3 regions of the Desertibacillus haloalkaliphilus genome follow, and region 2 is predicted to be linked to each of the others. Evidence: riboswitches for the same ligand, from Rfam matches in the RefSeq annotation. Region 2 holds a riboswitch; each other region holds the start of a gene.

Region 1 (5,654 bases), on a different contig from region 2:
CTCTTTCAATTTTATGTCGCAGATGGCAAGTTGAGCTGTCAGTTATACCAGCGCAGTGCGGATATGTTCCTCGGTGTACCATTTAACATTGCGAGTTATGCGCTGCTAACACACTTAATCGCTCATGAATGTGGGCTAGGTGTTGGTGAATTTATTCATACGCTCGGTGACGCGCACATTTATTCAAATCACTTCGAGCAAGTTAGAACACAGCTCGCGCGTGATCCACGTCCATTACCGACGTTGACGCTAAACAAGGGCGTTACATCTGTGTTTGATTTTGACCTAGAGGATATTACGTTAAGTGGCTACGATCCGCACCCAGCGATTAAGGCACCAGTAGCAGTCTAGAGGAAAAGGAGGTTATCATACATGATTTCATTTATGGTGGCGATGGACCAGAATCGCCTGATTGGAAAAGACAATGATTTACCGTGGCGCTTGCCAGCTGACCTCGCTTATTTTAAAAAAGTAACGATGGGCAAGCCAATCGTGATGGGCAGAAAAACGCACGAATCAATCGGACGCCCATTACCAGGGCGAGAAAACATCATTATTACTCGAAATGAAGATTATCAAGCTGAAGGCTGTACGGTTGTGAACTCCGTTGCTGAGATTGAACGTTTTGATGATGACACAGAGGTGTTTGTCATTGGCGGTGCGGAAATTTTTAAAGAGACACTTCCGATTGCAGACCGCCTCTACATAACGTTGATTGAAGAAGAATTTGAAGGTGACACGTATTTCCCTGAGATTAAAGAGGATGAGTGGGAGTTGACCTCTGAGGAGCGTGGCACGACAGATGAGAAGAACCGTCACAAGCACCGTTTCCTTGTCTATGAGCGAAAAGCTAAACAAGCGTAAATTTTGTCCGAAATAGTGGTTAACCCGAGCCCCCTCTTTGCATATATATTAGTGCAAAGGGGGGGTGGCGTTGGCAAAATTTAAAATACATCGGCCCCGTAAACGGAAAGGTCCGCTGCCTTTTCGTTACGTCTTTTTATTATCATTTGTTATTTTTGTTGCGATGACCGTACAAGGACTTTGGTTAGTTGAAAAAGGAATTCGCCCAACGTTGATCGAGATTGCGCAAACAGAGACACAGAAAATTGCAACCCAGGCGATCAATGATGCGATTTCAAAGAAAATCGTCGATAATACGGGGATGGAAGACTTGATTAACATTGAAAAAGACAATAATGACAACATCACATCGGTTGGTTTTGATGCACAAATTTATAATCGTGTCGTTTCGGAAGCGATTATTCGTGTGCAAAAGTACTTGAAGATGGTGGAGCAAGGCCAAATTGAAAGCCTTAGCGTCCCCGAGGGGGTTGAGGTTGATTTTAATGAACAAACCTTTTCTGATAATGGCATTATTCATACGATTCCATTAGGGCAAGCAACAAATAATGCGTTACTTGCTCACTTAGGGCCTCAAGTTCCCGTCAAGTTCACAGCAATTGGTGATGTAAAAGCGCAGTTGAATGAAACGATCGAGCCATCGGGAATCAACAATACGTACATTAGTGTCGCGATGGACATTGAAGTTGACGTGCAAGTCGTTATTCCGTTTGCAACTGAAGAACAAACGGTTGGCACGACGATCCCAATTGGCATGATATTCGTACCTGGAGAAGTCCCTTACTTCTATAACCATGGTGGTGACAGTAATGCGCCAGCACCGGCGATTATCCCGCCAGATGAAGAGGAGATTGATGCAGGGATAAATTAACATTGCCACGCGCAGATAGCCTTGTTATAATGAGTCTTGCGAAAAAATTGAATGCAGTAGCCTCATTGTAAAAATGAGGTAGAGGCGCGGCCTTCATAAGTATGTAATTCGAGTGTGACGAACGATGAGAATTGCAAAAAGGGGAGGTTGCCGAAGCGATGTGAACTCCGTCAGGTGAGCATTGCTGGGGTTGTACTTAAGAAGTGCAGCACTGTCACGGTTAGAGATGATCGTGGAGAACTACTCAGACATGATGGGGCTTTGTCGTTTACGGTTATAAGGTAATGACAGGGAGCGCCCTGTCATTGCCTTTTTTTCTTTTTTGGGGAAAGGTCTGTACTGGGGTAGTGCAGGCGTGAGCGGGCTGAGGATTCGCCGGTAGCAAGCGGGCGAGACGCTTCGGACTGAGTATCCGCTATTTGTGAAAAAAGAGCCTAATTGGGGAAGTAACCGGACCGAGAAGCCGTTATTTGCCATAAACCGAGGTAAAAAAGGTCGGTTTGGTATCGATAGCGGACTGAGGGTCCGAAAGAGCTCTAAAACCTGGTGATTTGTCACAAATAAGGTACTGAGCGTCCACCCATCGCCCACCGCGCCCTACAGCTGGACTCCCCGCCAAAAACACATGTGCTCCCAATCCGTTCTTCGCTCACCAATCTAAGGTCGGCGAGTGAACATTTTATACAGCTAGATCATGCAAAAAATTTTAGGAGGAACTTTACATCATGGAAAACTCAATTTTATCGTTACTCCCACCGGTGTTAGCGCTAGTGATGGTTATTTTTACTCGTCGCGTGCTGTTATCGCTTGGGGTTGGGATTATCGTTGGTGCACTGATGATCAACGACTTTTCAATTGTCGCTAGTATCGGCCAAATTGCTAGCATCGTTGGAGCCGTCTTTGTCGTCGATGGTGCCTTGAATACGTGGGAATTATATATTTTATTCTTTTTACTATTACTAGGAATGATGGCTTCACTAATTGCACTATCAGGAGGAAGCCGTGCGTTTGGTGACTGGGCGATTCGCCGTGTGAAGACACGTGTCGGCGCGCAGCTCGTTACGGTTTTACTTGGAATCTTAATTTTTATTGATGATTACTTTAATAGTTTAACGGTCGGAAACGTTAGTCGACCGCTAACGGACCGTCATAAAATTTCTCGTTCGAAGCTCGCTTATTTAGTCGATTCAACGGCTGCTCCGATGTGTGTAATCGCACCATTATCAAGTTGGGGTGCCTACATTATCACGATCATCGGCGGAATTTTAGTGACACATGGGGTGACGCAATATGAACCACTACAAGCGTTCCTTTTCATGGTGCCGATGAACTTTTATGCGATCATTGCTTTACTACTAGTTGTTGCGGTAGCCGTCTTTAAGCTTGACCTCGGGGCGATGAAGACGCATGAAGAGCGTGCAATGAAGACAGGTGAAGTGGTTGATCCGAACAAAGGCGCCATTCCTGGTGAACAAGATACCATTTCAGAAAACAAGCACGGCAAAGTTCGTGATCTTGTGTTACCGATCCTTGCGCTTATCGTTGGTACGGTTTACTTTATGATTCATACGGGAATCCAAGCGTCTGGGGAAGAAGCGACACTTCTTTCTATCTTTGAAAATACCGATGTAGCGACAGCGTTATTATACGGTGGTGTGATCGGTCTCATTGTTGCGCTTCTACTAACAGCTTTAAACAAAGTAAACGCTCAAGACATTGGTGTTGGTCTTTGGGCTGGGATTAAATCGATGCTACCAGCGATTTATATTTTACTATTCGCATGGACGATCATTGAAATTATCGACGGACTTGGTACGGGTACGTATCTAGCAGGGCTTGTGAGTGAGCATATGAACATCGCTTTCTTGCCTGCGGTGATCTTTATCCTTGCTGGGTTTATGGCCTTTTCAACTGGGACAAGCTGGGGAACGTTTGCGATGTTACTCCCAATCGCCGGTGAAATTGCTGCGGTCGTTGATGTTGAGATGATGCTGCCAGCACTAGCTGCAGTCCTTGCTGGGGCGATCTTTGGTGACCACTGTTCACCGATTTCAGATACGACGATCCTTTCGTCAACAGGGGCAGGAAGTCACCATATCGATCACGTCATTACGCAGTTGCCGTATGCACTGATCGTTGCTGGAATTACATTTGTTTCGTATCTTGTGTTAGGTTTTACAGGTAGTATGCTCATCGGACTTGTGGCAGCGATTATCTTATTTGTGATTGTTGTGGCAGTTCTGAAACGATTAGTTGGCGCTAAAGCCGCTAATGCATAAAAAAATATAGAGGTAAAAATCCCAAGAATGGCTTAAGAGGGGGGCTCCCCTTTTAAGCCATTCTACTTTTTTCGACAGAAAGCGCCATCATTGAAAAAATATTTTGACAAGTGGGACGTTAGTTATTATAATGAGATAACGAATCAGTTATTTAGCTTTAAAGGCCTAATCCTTTACTTTTATTCTTTTTTCCTTTAACGCTTGATAGAATCATAGTTGCTCACTTCGCTCTAAAATGTCAAACTATTTTGACAAAATCGTCAAGAATAATAATAGTTAGCGTCCGAGTGGAATAGAATTCTTGGTAAATGAGTAACGCTAAAACAGAAAGGGGTATGGACATGAACAATCGAGAACAGTGGGGTACACGTGCCGGCTTTATTATGGCGGCAGTTGGTTCAGCTGTTGGTCTAGGTAACATCTGGCGATTCCCGTATGTTGCCTATGAGAATGGTGGAGGAGCATTTTTTATTCCTTATCTATTTGCACTCTTAACAGCGGGGATTCCGCTACTTATTATGGAATTTACGATGGGTCAAAGGTACCGTGGCTCCGCACCATTAACATTTGCACGAATCAACAAGAAAGCAGAATGGATCGGTTGGTGGCAGGTCGGGATCTCATTTGTAATCTCCACCTACTATGCCGTGATCATCGCGTGGGCGATGGCCTACACAGTCTTCGCCGTGAACCAGAGCTGGGGAACGGATACGGAAGGATTTTTATTTAGTAATTATTTGCAGTTAGCAGACACTCCTGGTGATGTGGGTGGACTCGTTCCATCGGCATTCATTCCATTAATTCTTGTTTGGGTGATTGCACTAGGTGTCCTCTTTAAAGGGGTTAAGCGCGGGATTGAATTGGCAAACAGAATCTTCATTCCAACGCTTCTCGTGATGTTTTTACTTCTAGTTATTCGCGCACTTACGTTAGAAGGCGCAGCACTCGGTTTGAATTCATTCTTTGAGCCGAACTGGAGTGAAATCATGAACCCAGGCGTATGGGTTGCAGCGTACGGACAGATCTTCTTTAGTTTATCAGTCGGCTTTGCGATTATGATTACGTACTCAAGTTATTTATCAAAGAAGTCAGATATTAACAACAACGCATTTATCGCAGGTTTCAGTAACTCAAGTTTTGAGCTTTTAGCAGGTATAGGGGTTTTCGCTGCACTAGGTTTCATGGCAACAGCTGCTGGTGTTGGCGTTGATGAAGTAGCAACAGCAGGTGTAGGTCTCGCCTTCGTTGTCTTCCCAGCGATTATTAACTCATTCCCAGGCATGAATGGCTTGTTCGGGGTCTTATTCTTCGGCTCACTCGTGTTAGCTGGTCTATCATCACTGATTTCTATTACAGAAACTTATGTATCAGCCTTACAAGATAAGTTCAAAATTACACGTCAAAAAGCCGTTCTATTCGGTGGAGGTTTATCAGCACTTGTTTCGATTTTATATGCGACACAAGGTGGTCTATACTTCCTAGATGCGGTTGACTACTTTATTAACGAATTTGGTGTCGCACTTGCAGGTCTGATTTCAGTTGTGGCCGTTGCATGGTTCTTACGTCACTTATCAACATTGCAAAAACACCACAACAACATTAGTGACTTCCGTACAGGTTTATGGTGGAAAATCTGCCTA
Region 2 (5,654 bases):
CATTAATGGTCTTTAAAGATGGTGAAGTTGTCGAGCAAGTGGTAGGCTTCCAACCAAAAGATGCACTAGCTGAGCTTCTTAATAAGCACCTATAAGAGCCAATAAAAAGCCTGATTCGTATTACGGATCAGGCTTTTTTAATTGAAGGGGTGCAGAGTGCGCAGCAAGGAGACAAGGAAAAGTAATAGCTTACTCGTCCGGCCTTTGCGTGAAGGATACTGGAAAAAATCTAAATGAGAAGAAGGCGGCTCGAGAGCGGTTGAAAAAAACGTGATTTTTGGTAACAATAGTAGCAAGGAGTGAGGAGGATGGATAACCTTAAAGAAAAGCTCGCTGTTTTACCTGAGCAGCCTGGCTGTTATTTAATGAAAGACAGGCAAGGAACGGTCATTTATGTCGGAAAAGCAAAAATTTTAAAAAACCGCGTTCGATCTTATTTTACTGGTTCCCATGATGGGAAAACACAGCGGTTAGTGAGTGAAATCACTGATTTTGAATATATAATTACCTCTTCGAATATCGAAGCGCTTATCCTTGAAATGAACCTAATTAAAAAATACGATCCGAAATACAATGTTATGTTAAAGGATGATAAATCATATCCGTATTTAAAGATTACCGCGGAAGAACATCCGCGCTTGATCACAACTCGAAAAGTAAAAAAGGATCAAGGAAAATACTTTGGTCCTTTTCCGAATGCGAGTGCGGCGAATGAAACAAAAAAATTGTTAGATCGTCTCTACCCCCTAAGAAAGTGTCGGACATTACCTGATCGGGTTTGCTTATACTACCATATCAATCAATGTTTAGCTCCATGTGTGTATGAAGTAAGTGATGAAAAAAATAAAGAACTTGTCGCTGACATTGTTCGTTTTTTAAATAATGGTCATCAGCAAGTGAAGCAAGAATTAACGGAAAAGATGAATAGCGCTTCTGAACAATTAGACTTTGAACGGGCGAAGGAATTTCGTGACTTGATTAAGCACATTGAAGCTGTCATGGAAAAGCAGAAAATGACGATCTCTGACCAGATCGACCGTGATGTTTTTGCGTACTCATATGATAAAGGGTGGATGTGTGTACAAGTCTTTTTCATTCGCCAAGGAAAACTGATTGAACGAGATGTATCCATTTTTCCATTTTACGGTGAAGCTTCAGAAGACTTTTTAACGTATATCGGACAATTTTATTTAAAAAAGGAACATATGAAGCCAAAGGAGATCCTCGTACCAAGCGGTACGGATCAAGAGCTTGTTGCTCAATTGCTCGAGGTAAAAGTATTTGAACCGAAACGTGGTAAGAAAAAAGAATTAGTGGACCTTGCGACCAAAAATGCTGAAATGGCGTTAAAGGAAAAGTTCTCATTAATTGAACGGGATGAGGAACGCACGATTAAAGCCATTGAAAATTTAGGGGAGGCACTGGGAATCAGTACACCGTATCGGATCGAGGCATTTGACAACTCTAACATTCAAGGGACTGATCCTGTGTCTGCCATGATTACGTTTTTAGATGGTAAACCGAGTAAGAAGGATTACCGTAAGTATAAGTTAAAAGGGATTGAAGGGCCTGATGATTACGGTTCGATGCGTGAGGTTGTTCGTCGGCGCTACCTTCGTCTATTAAAGGAAGATGGACCATTGCCTGATTTGTTAGTGATCGATGGTGGTAAAGGACAAATTTCAGCTGCGCAAAGTGTGCTTGAAGATGAACTAGGGTTATCGATCCCTGTATGTGGTTTAGCTAAAGATGATAAACACCGGACGTCACAGCTATTGATGGGAGACCCGCCCGAGGTAATCCCATTAAAACGGGATAGTCATGAATTTTACCTCTTACAAAGAATACAGGATGAAGTCCACAGGTTTGCGATCAATTTTCATCGACAAGCACGTGGGAAATCGATGTTTTCATCGATTTTAGATGATGTGCCTGGCATCGGTGAAAAACGAAAACAACGGTTGTTAAAGCACTTTGGCTCATTGAAAAAAATGAAGGAAGCAAGTGTTGAAGATTTCCGTCAGTTAAATGTTCCAGCACCTGTAGCCGAAGCGCTTGTTGACCATTTGAAAAATAGTTGAATTTCTCGTTGATTTTCAATTGTTGTTTTGCTAAAATAACAACTAACGATTAAAGTTGATAAAAAAATTAAAAAAAGCCACACTTCATAGAAGAAGTGATGGTAGAGGAGCGAAAACCATTAGTAGGCAAAGCGAGGATGTTGAGATCCGATGATCATTGCTGAAAGGGGAATTCGCCGAAGTGAAAAGAGCCTCAACAATCTTTTTGCTGGACTTGTATTGAATAGGTACAAGGCTGTCACGCAACCAACCCAAAGGTTGTGTGGAGAACTATCTCACGAGATGCAGGGGACGAAGTGTGGAGATACCGACTTTTTTGTATACCAAGCAACAGTGAGGGCGTTCCTACTGTTGCTTTTTTGGTGTTGTGGTAAAGAAGGCTTACTCGCACCGCCTTAGATTGGAGTATGCGGGAGATACACTGGTGAGGAGAAGTTGGTTCAAGGGTGGAAAAGGGAACCCCGGAGAGCGCTAGCGATGAAGGAATAGAGGGAAAGTAGCTTCCTTATGCCTCACTTGATTGAATATTTAGTGAACTATTTGAAGTAAGAGAAGTTATTTCTTGATATGTGTTTGCGGGTAAGTTCTTTAAAGTTAAGTTTTTTACATAGGAGAGGATGAGCAATATGGCATTAGTCGTACAAAAATATGGAGGAACATCAGTTGGATCAACAGAGCGGATCAAACATGTGGCTGATCGAATCATTTCATCGGTTGAACAAGGAAATCAAGTTGTAACGGTCGTTTCGGCGATGGGGAAAACAACGGATGAACTCGTCAGCTTAGTCGGCGAAGTCACTGCTCAACCGAGCAAGCGTGAGATGGATATGTTGCTATCGACAGGTGAACAAGTATCGATCTCCTTATTAACGATGGCTTTGCAAGAACGCGGGTATCGAGCAGTCTCTTTGACAGGCTGGCAAGCAGGGATTCAGACCGAACAAGCACATGGTAACGCTAGAATTACCGGCATTGATGTTGAGAGAATCAATAGCTACCTAGAGGATGGAATGATTGTGATTGTTGCTGGCTTTCAAGGAGTAAGTGAGGGTGAGGAGATCACAACACTTGGTCGTGGTGGATCGGACACGACAGCTGTTGCACTTGCGGCTGCTGTGTCAGCGGAGCGCTGTGATATTTTTACAGATGTGACGGGTGTTTATACCACTGATCCGAGGTATGTGAGCAAAGCTAGAAAATTAGCATCAATTTCTTATGATGAAATGTTGGAAATGGCTAATTTAGGGGCGGGAGTCCTGCACCCACGTGCCGTTGAATTTGCAAAAAACCATAAAGTCAAATTGATGGTTGCATCAAGCATGGTAGAAGAAGAAGGGACAGTAATTGAGGAGGAAGTGTCAATGGAAAAAGATTTGGTTGTACGAGGGATTGCATTTGAAAGTGATGTCACAAAAGTAACAGTGTCTGGGTTGCCTAATGACCTGGCTACGTTACCAAGCTTATTTACGATTCTCTCGGAACATGGAATTAATGTAGATATTATTATTCAAAATGAAACTGGAAAAGAAACAACAACGATCTCATTTTCAATCAGCGATGATATTCGTCAAGAAACAGTAGCGGTTTTAGAAGAAAACAAACATCGTTTGCACTTTGAAGCTGTTGATTGCGAACAGAATTTAGCAAAAGTATCGATTGTCGGATCTGGCATGGTTTCAAACCCTGGAGTGGCGGCAAGAATGTTCCAATTACTTGCAAAAGAAGATGTGAAAGTAAAAATGGTTAGTACATCTGAGATTAAAGTGTCAACAGTCATTGAAGAAGCTGTCATGGTTAAGGCTGTTGAAGCACTACATGAGGAATTTCAACTAGCTGAAGAAGTGCTGAGCATATAGGACTATAGATTCGTATGCTATGTCTTACGATGAAAGATAAGAATTCATCGTAAGACATGTAGCTTTATTGCTTCAAAGCTCGATCAGACAGAATAATATACGTTCAGTTCGGGATGATTTAAACCTCATCTTTATGATCCCATTGGACGGTAAATACAAATGTAGCTTTCTTTTGTTTGACCGTCGTTTCAGCAATACGTGATTTGATCTGTTGAATTTGCTCAGCGAGAAATCCAGCTTCTAACTGGACAGAATATGGGTGGCTTTCATCATAGAGGTGATCCGTTAATTGAAACATCATTTCCGTTTTCTTTTCTTTGATGACTGCTAGCGTTCCCCAATCAGCCTGGTTAAAAAAAACAATAACCTCATCAATGGATGAAAGCTTATATTTTCGAGCTAGTGATTTACCAGCCCAATAAAGGATTTGTTCTTGTTCTTTTCCAAGTAGGTTGGCTAATACATCTGCTCGCAAGAGTTGGTAGCCAAAGCTTGAAGCTTCTCGTTTAACGTTTTTGTCTAGGGGGGTGTGTTTACTCATTATGTATACTCCTCTCTGTCCATTCTATTATATAACGACCTCCTTCTTTTCTCTATAGCTTCGAGTGTTGAGAAGTGATATACTATAGCCCGAATGAGAGTGGAGGTACATAAAATGAAGCTTGCATTTAAACATCTGTTAACTCCCTTTAGAATTATTATGATCTCGTATATTGCTGCGATGATTCTTTTTAGTATTTTGCTTTATTTACCAATATCCCATCAAGAGGGTGTCCAGTTGTCGTTTTCAGAAGCATTGTTTACGTCAGTAAGTGCGGTCAGTGTAACTGGTTTAACGGTCGTAAATGTATCAGAGACGTACAGCTTTACCGGTATTGTCTTTTTGGCCCTTGCGGTTCAACTCGGTGGTATCGGGATTATGACATTAGGGACCTTTGTTTGGATGTTGTTTCGTAGGAAAATCGTCTTATCGCAGCGGATGTTGATCATGGTCGATCACAACCAAAATACATTTTCAGGGTTAGTGAATTTAATGCGTGGCATTTTAGTCGTTGCATTGATCATCGAAATAATCGGTGCGTTTATTTTAGGCACGTATTACCTCCGTTATTTTGATACGACACTTGAAGCATACTACCAAGGAGCTTTTGCGGCGTTAAGTGCATTTACGAATGCAGGATTTGACATAACTGGTGAGTCACTGATTCCGTTTGCCAATGATTACTACGTTCAACTTGTAACGATTTTATTAATCTTTGCCGGTGCGATTGGTTTCCCGGTATTAGTTGAAGTCAAGGAATACTTTTCAAGACGTGACCCGCATTTTAAATTTAGTTTATTTACGAAAATCACGACAATTACGTATTTTGTTGTTTTTTTAATCGGGGTCATTGGCATCTGGCTCCTTGAGCGAGGGCACTTTTATGTCGGTCTAGAGTGGCATCAACAGCTTTTTTATTCATTGTTTAATTCTGCAACTTCAAGAAGTGGTGGGTTAGCAACGATGGACGTATCTGAGTTAAGTATAGCTACGTTGCTGTTTATTTCAGGACTGATGATTATCGGTGCAAGTCCTTCTAGTGTTGGCGGTGGTATTCGTACAACGACGCTCGCGATCATGTTCTTGACAATCCGCAGTTTTGCACTTGGAAAAAGCGATGTCAAGGTGTTTGGACGAGAAATTCATCCTGAGGATAAGCAGAAAGCATTTATCGTT
Region 3 (5,654 bases), on a different contig from region 2:
ATAGAATATAGAGCTAAAGCCGCTTAGGTCATTTTTATTATTTCCACTGTCTACTTGACAGGGGGCAGTTCAAGTTTTGTACCGACTCTTATTTTTGATTTTGTTCAAATGTTCGATTTAAATTGCGAATAAATTCAGACGACGTCGCACCAAGTTCTTCCAACGGCTGGCCTGACTCGAACCCATTACGAAGAGCACGGATGCGATTCACCGTTTTCCGGTCTGTCGCCACATAAACTTGGTCTGGATTTACAATATCACGAATGGCATCAAATACTTCACTTTCCAGTTTTGACCGCCTTGATTCATTTGATTCTACACCGATCATATAAAGGTCATCATCGGAAATAATATCAACATCTTGAACACTTCTAATCGCTAAAATCCGTTGAGACATTAATGAAACTTTCTCATTCTTACTCAATTGTTCTTGAGTATCTGATTGTTGGGTTTGATTTTCTAACCCAGGGTCACGTAAGGTTTGTTTATCATGTAACGTCCCTGGACGATTACTTAATATTTGTGAAGAATGTTGCTGTCCTCGATCTTTTCGAATATCGATCTGACGCTCGCCAGTCATGTATTGATTCTCTCCTGCAATAGACTGAACGTTTGACGTTAACCCTTTAGGGTCCTGGTCTGGAACCATCATATCCGATAATGGTCCTTCCATCCCACGGACATTGTCTGTACCATACCCGCTAAACCCTTGTGTACGATCAGCATTTGCACCCATCTCCTCGTCTTGTGGAACTACACATCCACCAAGAAAGACAATAAAGGATAGCAATATTAAACATGTTCGTATTTTCGGTTTCATTCTGCCATTCTCCTTTCACTATATAGAGTGACGTTAAGTATCCACCTTTACTCTGTCAGTTGAAGGGAGTTCAAGCATAAATTACATGGAGGATTAACACGTATAGATTCAACACTTGCCTAACATACTACCGATTATAAAAGCGAATCACTGTTAAAATGGAAACTAGATCGCTCCCAATAACACTGAGGTGATTAAAATGAAGCATATTGATCTGCAAGTGGAGAGAATGAGTTGCGGGCATTGCCTCGATACAGTTGAGCATGCATTAGAAAATGTAGAAGGTGTCGTTGATGCGAAAGTACATCCAAATAACAATACCGTCACCGTTACATTTGAAGAATCACAAACAAACGTTACCTATATGAGAGAAGCAGTTGAAGAAGCTGGCTACTGGATTGTTTAACGCCCATGAAATAACAACAACAAATCTAAGATCATACTCTTAAATACAGGAAAAACAAATGTTAGTGTTCATAAAGTTCACGAATTGTCCTAAAATGGTTTAATTACCTTTCATCGTGTGAGACTGACTCCCTCATCTGCTTGAAACATAAATGGTCCATCATCTAGCATTACCGCCTACGACATGGTCATATGGATAATTAAAAAGAAAGCTTAAAAGTCAACGACATTCCATTTGTTAACCAACTCGTTCAAGCCTTGCTACGACTCTAAAAATTTTTATTATGAATTATCCATTTTTCATTGCAAACGATATTGTTATTTGTTAAGGTAGAGTCACAAACGGATAAGCATATTCTTTACTTCAAAAATTGAAGTGAGGGTAGAGGCGCAAAGACCATAATTAGGCAATTGGAGGAGAATGGGATCCTTTGAGAATTGCTGAAAGGGGGATTTGCCGAAGCCAAAAGAATCTCATTTTCTTGAGGCTGGTTCTGTTATTGAACAAATACAGAACTGTCATATAGTCAGGTGAACTATATGGAGGGCTATCTCACGCATAGAACGTTCTAAACGATTCTATTGCAACAATGAGGCTCTCATTGTTGCTTTTTTGCGTAACACCATGTTTTAAAAACAATGGGAAGAGATGTAGCTCTATTCATACAAAGTGGAAACCTTACAAGATTGATCGAAAATAATGAATAGAGGGTGATGAAACAATGAATTTTGGACGTGTATTAACTGCAATGGTAACCCCATTTAATCAAGATGGAGATGTAGATTACAACGCAACTTTACAACTCATTAACCACTTAATTACAAACGGTACGGACGGTATTGTTGTAGCTGGAACAACTGGAGAATCCCCAACACTTACAACAGAGGAAAAAGTGGAATTATTTAACTTTGTTGTTAAAACAGTTAATGGTCGAGTACCTGTTATTGCCGGGACTGGGTCAAACAACACACGCGCTTCTATCAGTTTGACAAAGAAAGCTGAAGAAGCTGGTGTTGATGGGATTATGCTTGTATCCCCTTATTATAATAAGCCTTCACAAGAAGGGATCTATCAACACTTTAAAACAATTGCTGAATCAACATCTCTTCCAGTGATGATTTATAATATTCCTGGGCGTAGTTCTGTTAATATTTCTGTTGAAACAACGATACGTCTTTCACAAATTGAAAATATTGTAGCAACCAAGGAAGCAAGCGGTGATCTAGAAGCCATGGCAAAAATCATTGAAGAAACCGATGATAAATTCAGCCTTTATAGTGGTGATGACAGCTTAACCCTTCCAGTGATGTCAATTGGAGGAACTGGAATCGTTTCTGTTTCGTCTCATGTTATTGGAAACGAAATGCAAGAAATGGTGACAAGCTATTTAAACGGACAACCAGAGCATGCCGCAAAGCTTCATCGAGATTTATTGCCAGTGATGAAAGCCTTATTTGCAGCACCAAGCCCTACACCTGTAAAAGCTGCATTAGAAATGAGAGGCATCAGCGTAGGTTCGGTTCGCCTCCCTCTCGTACCGTTAAGCGAGACAGAACATCGTCAGTTACAAACGGTCATGCAACCAAATATGACGTTTTATGTAAGCTAAACCATACACCAAGATCGCACCTATTTGAACTTTTTATAGATGCGATCTTTTTTTATAAAATCTATTTAAAGAAATGTATAAAATCACCTTGATTGTGCAATCATATGAAATGTAAAGGAACTGATTCAAGGCATTGGGCTATAGCCAAGTGGTAAGGCAGCGGATTTTGATTCCGTTATGCGCTGGTTCGAATCCAGCTAGCCCAGCCATTTCTTTTCTTTCATAACCTACCTTTACATCATTCATCTAATACATATGTTGGGCTATAGCCAAGCGGTAAGGCAGCGGATTTTGATTCCGTCATGCGCTGGTTCGAATCCAGCTAGCCCAGCCATTTCTTTTCTTTCATAACCTACCTTTACATCATTCACCTAATACATATGTTGGGCTATAGCCAAGCGGTAAGGCAGCGGATTTTGATTCCGTTATGCGCTGGTTCGAATCCAGCTAGCCCAGCCACTCTATCTTTTCATATGAACTTAAAATTTCATTAACCATCGTACTTCTAATCGAATAGTCAAATGACTATAGTCAATCTTTTCATTTCCTGCTACCATTAAAGTAAGCTGGACAGAGAGGATTTGATTGTATGTTTAACCAAAATGAAAAAGATGCCATTTATAAAGTAATAGAAAACCGCAGAGATGTGCGAAGCTTCTTATCAAAGCCGATTCCGGAGTCGGTCCTGCAACGTATTCTTGAAGCAGGCCATCACGGTCCATCTGTAGGTTTTATGCAACCATGGAATTTCATCATCATCACGTCTGATAAAATTAAAGAACGGCTCGCTTGGGCTACGGATAAAGAACGACGAGCATTAGCGATTCATTATGAGAATGAACGACAACAAAAATTCCTCAATTTAAAAATTGAAGGGATTAAAGAAGCACCAATCACCATTTGTGTCACTTGTGACCCCACGCGCGGTGGTTCTCATGTACTAGGAAGAAACTCGATTCCAGAAACCGATGTTTTATCAACAGCATGTGCGATTCAAAACATGTGGCTTGCGTCTTGTGCTGAAGGGTTAGCCATGGGCTGGGTCAGTTTCTATAAAAAAAATGACGTCCGTGATATTCTAGATATCCCGCCACACATCGATCCAATCGCATTAATGTCACTTGGTTATACGGACCAATACCCCGATAAACCAATTTTAGAATCATCAGGATGGGAAAAACGACGAGCACTAGAAAACTTAATTTACTATAACCGCTGGGATAACCAAACAAAAGAATAATATACCATGATCAGGCTGTCAAAAAAGTTCGGGTAACCCCTTAGAAGGCAGCCTTATTTATGCTTCAAAACCATGCTAACTACTTAAAAGAGCCCTTATATGGTATATTATCTCTAAGCTTTTAAAAAAGGAGCGGATCACTATTGAAATGGCCGTTTATTGTGCTAATACGATTTTATCAGCGATTTATTTCTCCACTTAAACCACCCACATGCCGCTTCTATCCTAGCTGCTCTCACTATGGTTTAGAAGCATTCAAACGGTTGGGCGCACTGAAAGGTGGATGGTTCACCCTTGTGCGTATACTTAAATGCCACCCCTTCCACCCTGGTGGTTTCGATCCAGTACCCGAACCTAAAAAAAACAAACAAACACGTAACTAAAAAGGGATTCCTCACTCAGAAAACGAGTTGGAATCCCTTTACTTTACATCGATTCGGCCTTTTTACGCTTATTGATCTTTCGAACAAGCTTTTCATCCATATAACCGGTACCCAATAGGACACCAATGACAATGAACAAAAAACCAAAAATATGTGTCATAACAATGGCTTCACCAAGAAAGATAGCTGAACTAATGACACCGAAAAACGGAACAAGGTTGTTAAATATCGCGGTTTGTCCAGCCCCTAACTTATGGATCGCCGAATTATATAACATATGTCCGACAGCCGTCGCCAAAATGGCTGACGTGAAAAATAGCAACCAAATCCACGCGGTCCCTTCACCTAACCCAGACACGCCATGTGGCTCAATGATGAGACTTAAGCCAAATAGTAACAATGAACCAAACACGAGCATGATCCCTGTCATTTGTTTCGAATCGAGCGTTTCTGTAGCTTTTTTAATATAGATAAAACTAATCGCTTGGACGAACATCGCAATAAAAATGTAAAGGTCACCTACATTAACCCCACCAAGGCTATCCGCTCCCTGAAAGATAATCACCGAAACGCCTATGATCCCAAGCAATATACCTAGTAAACGTAATTTTGTTAACTGATCATGTAAGAAAATCATCGCCAACACCGATGTAGTTAATGGTAGTAATGCTAAAATTAAAGATGCATTGGATGCTGTCGTTGCCGTTAAACCTAATGTAAGAAAAAAATGATGCCCAACAACACCAAAGACCATGGCAATGATTGTAAACTTCCATTCTGTTTTCGTTAATGTTCGTAATTGACGCTGAAAGATTAAAATAAACAAAACAATAATACCTGCAGTAAATACTCGCACGGCTGTCATTGTTGTTGGGGGAAGATGGTCTACTAATACTTTTAACATCACAACGTTTACTCCCCACAATACCATAACAAAGAGTAATAAACCGTATGTAAATAGATGTGACACTTGAGTTTTCATACTTTTTACCACCTAACTATTATAGTGCGTGTTCAAAAAAGAGAAGAATAGAACCGGTCGGCTAAAATCGCAACGTCCTGTGCGTCGAAAGTTCGAGGCATGTAGCTAAAAGCCGCAAAGATATGCTGTTCATATGTGAGCAACGCATGAGCAAGCCAACGAGGACATTTGTCAGTCATTTTTACGGACTTTTTGAACATTCTTTATAGTAATC

What was found. Region 2 has a riboswitch for lysine ahead of KH400_RS00700 (aspartate kinase). Riboswitches for the same ligand answer to the same signal wherever they lie in the genome.
Region 1: it holds a riboswitch for lysine, as region 2 does, so the genes downstream of both, KH400_RS08185 (Na+/H+ antiporter NhaC family protein) here and KH400_RS00700 (aspartate kinase) in region 2, are expected to answer to the same signal.
Region 3: it holds a riboswitch for lysine, as region 2 does, so the genes downstream of both, dapA (4-hydroxy-tetrahydrodipicolinate synthase) here and KH400_RS00700 (aspartate kinase) in region 2, are expected to answer to the same signal.

What each region holds. Positions count from the first base shown of each region.
Region 1 is NZ_JAHPIV010000006.1:91,330-96,983, reverse strand. Features, by position in the region: gene KH400_RS08200 (thymidylate synthase) at 1-351, shown strand, start outside; gene KH400_RS08195 (dihydrofolate reductase) at 373-864, shown strand; gene yunB (sporulation protein YunB) at 935-1,735, shown strand; lysine riboswitch at 1,807-1,986, shown strand; gene KH400_RS08185 (Na+/H+ antiporter NhaC family protein) at 2,461-4,014, shown strand; gene KH400_RS08180 (sodium-dependent transporter) at 4,356-5,654, shown strand, end outside.
Region 2 is NZ_JAHPIV010000001.1:147,529-153,182, reverse strand. Features, by position in the region: gene trxA (thioredoxin) at 1-95, shown strand, start outside; gene uvrC (excinuclease ABC subunit UvrC) at 309-2,081, shown strand; lysine riboswitch at 2,176-2,362, shown strand; gene KH400_RS00700 (aspartate kinase) at 2,708-3,937, shown strand; gene KH400_RS00695 (YslB family protein) at 4,056-4,478, opposite strand; gene KH400_RS00690 (TrkH family potassium uptake protein) at 4,593-5,654, shown strand, end outside.
Region 3 is NZ_JAHPIV010000009.1:185,818-191,471, reverse strand. Features, by position in the region: gene KH400_RS12085 (YhcN/YlaJ family sporulation lipoprotein) at 89-820, opposite strand; gene KH400_RS12080 (heavy-metal-associated domain-containing protein) at 1,020-1,226, shown strand; lysine riboswitch at 1,601-1,784, shown strand; gene dapA (4-hydroxy-tetrahydrodipicolinate synthase) at 1,948-2,835, shown strand; tRNA gene KH400_RS12070 (tRNA-Gln) at 2,970-3,044, shown strand; tRNA gene KH400_RS12065 (tRNA-Gln) at 3,095-3,169, shown strand; tRNA gene KH400_RS12060 (tRNA-Gln) at 3,220-3,294, shown strand; gene bluB (5,6-dimethylbenzimidazole synthase) at 3,425-4,075, shown strand; gene yidD (membrane protein insertion efficiency factor YidD) at 4,219-4,458, shown strand; gene KH400_RS12045 (DMT family transporter) at 4,502-5,440, opposite strand; gene KH400_RS12040 (hypothetical protein) at 5,644-5,654, opposite strand, start outside.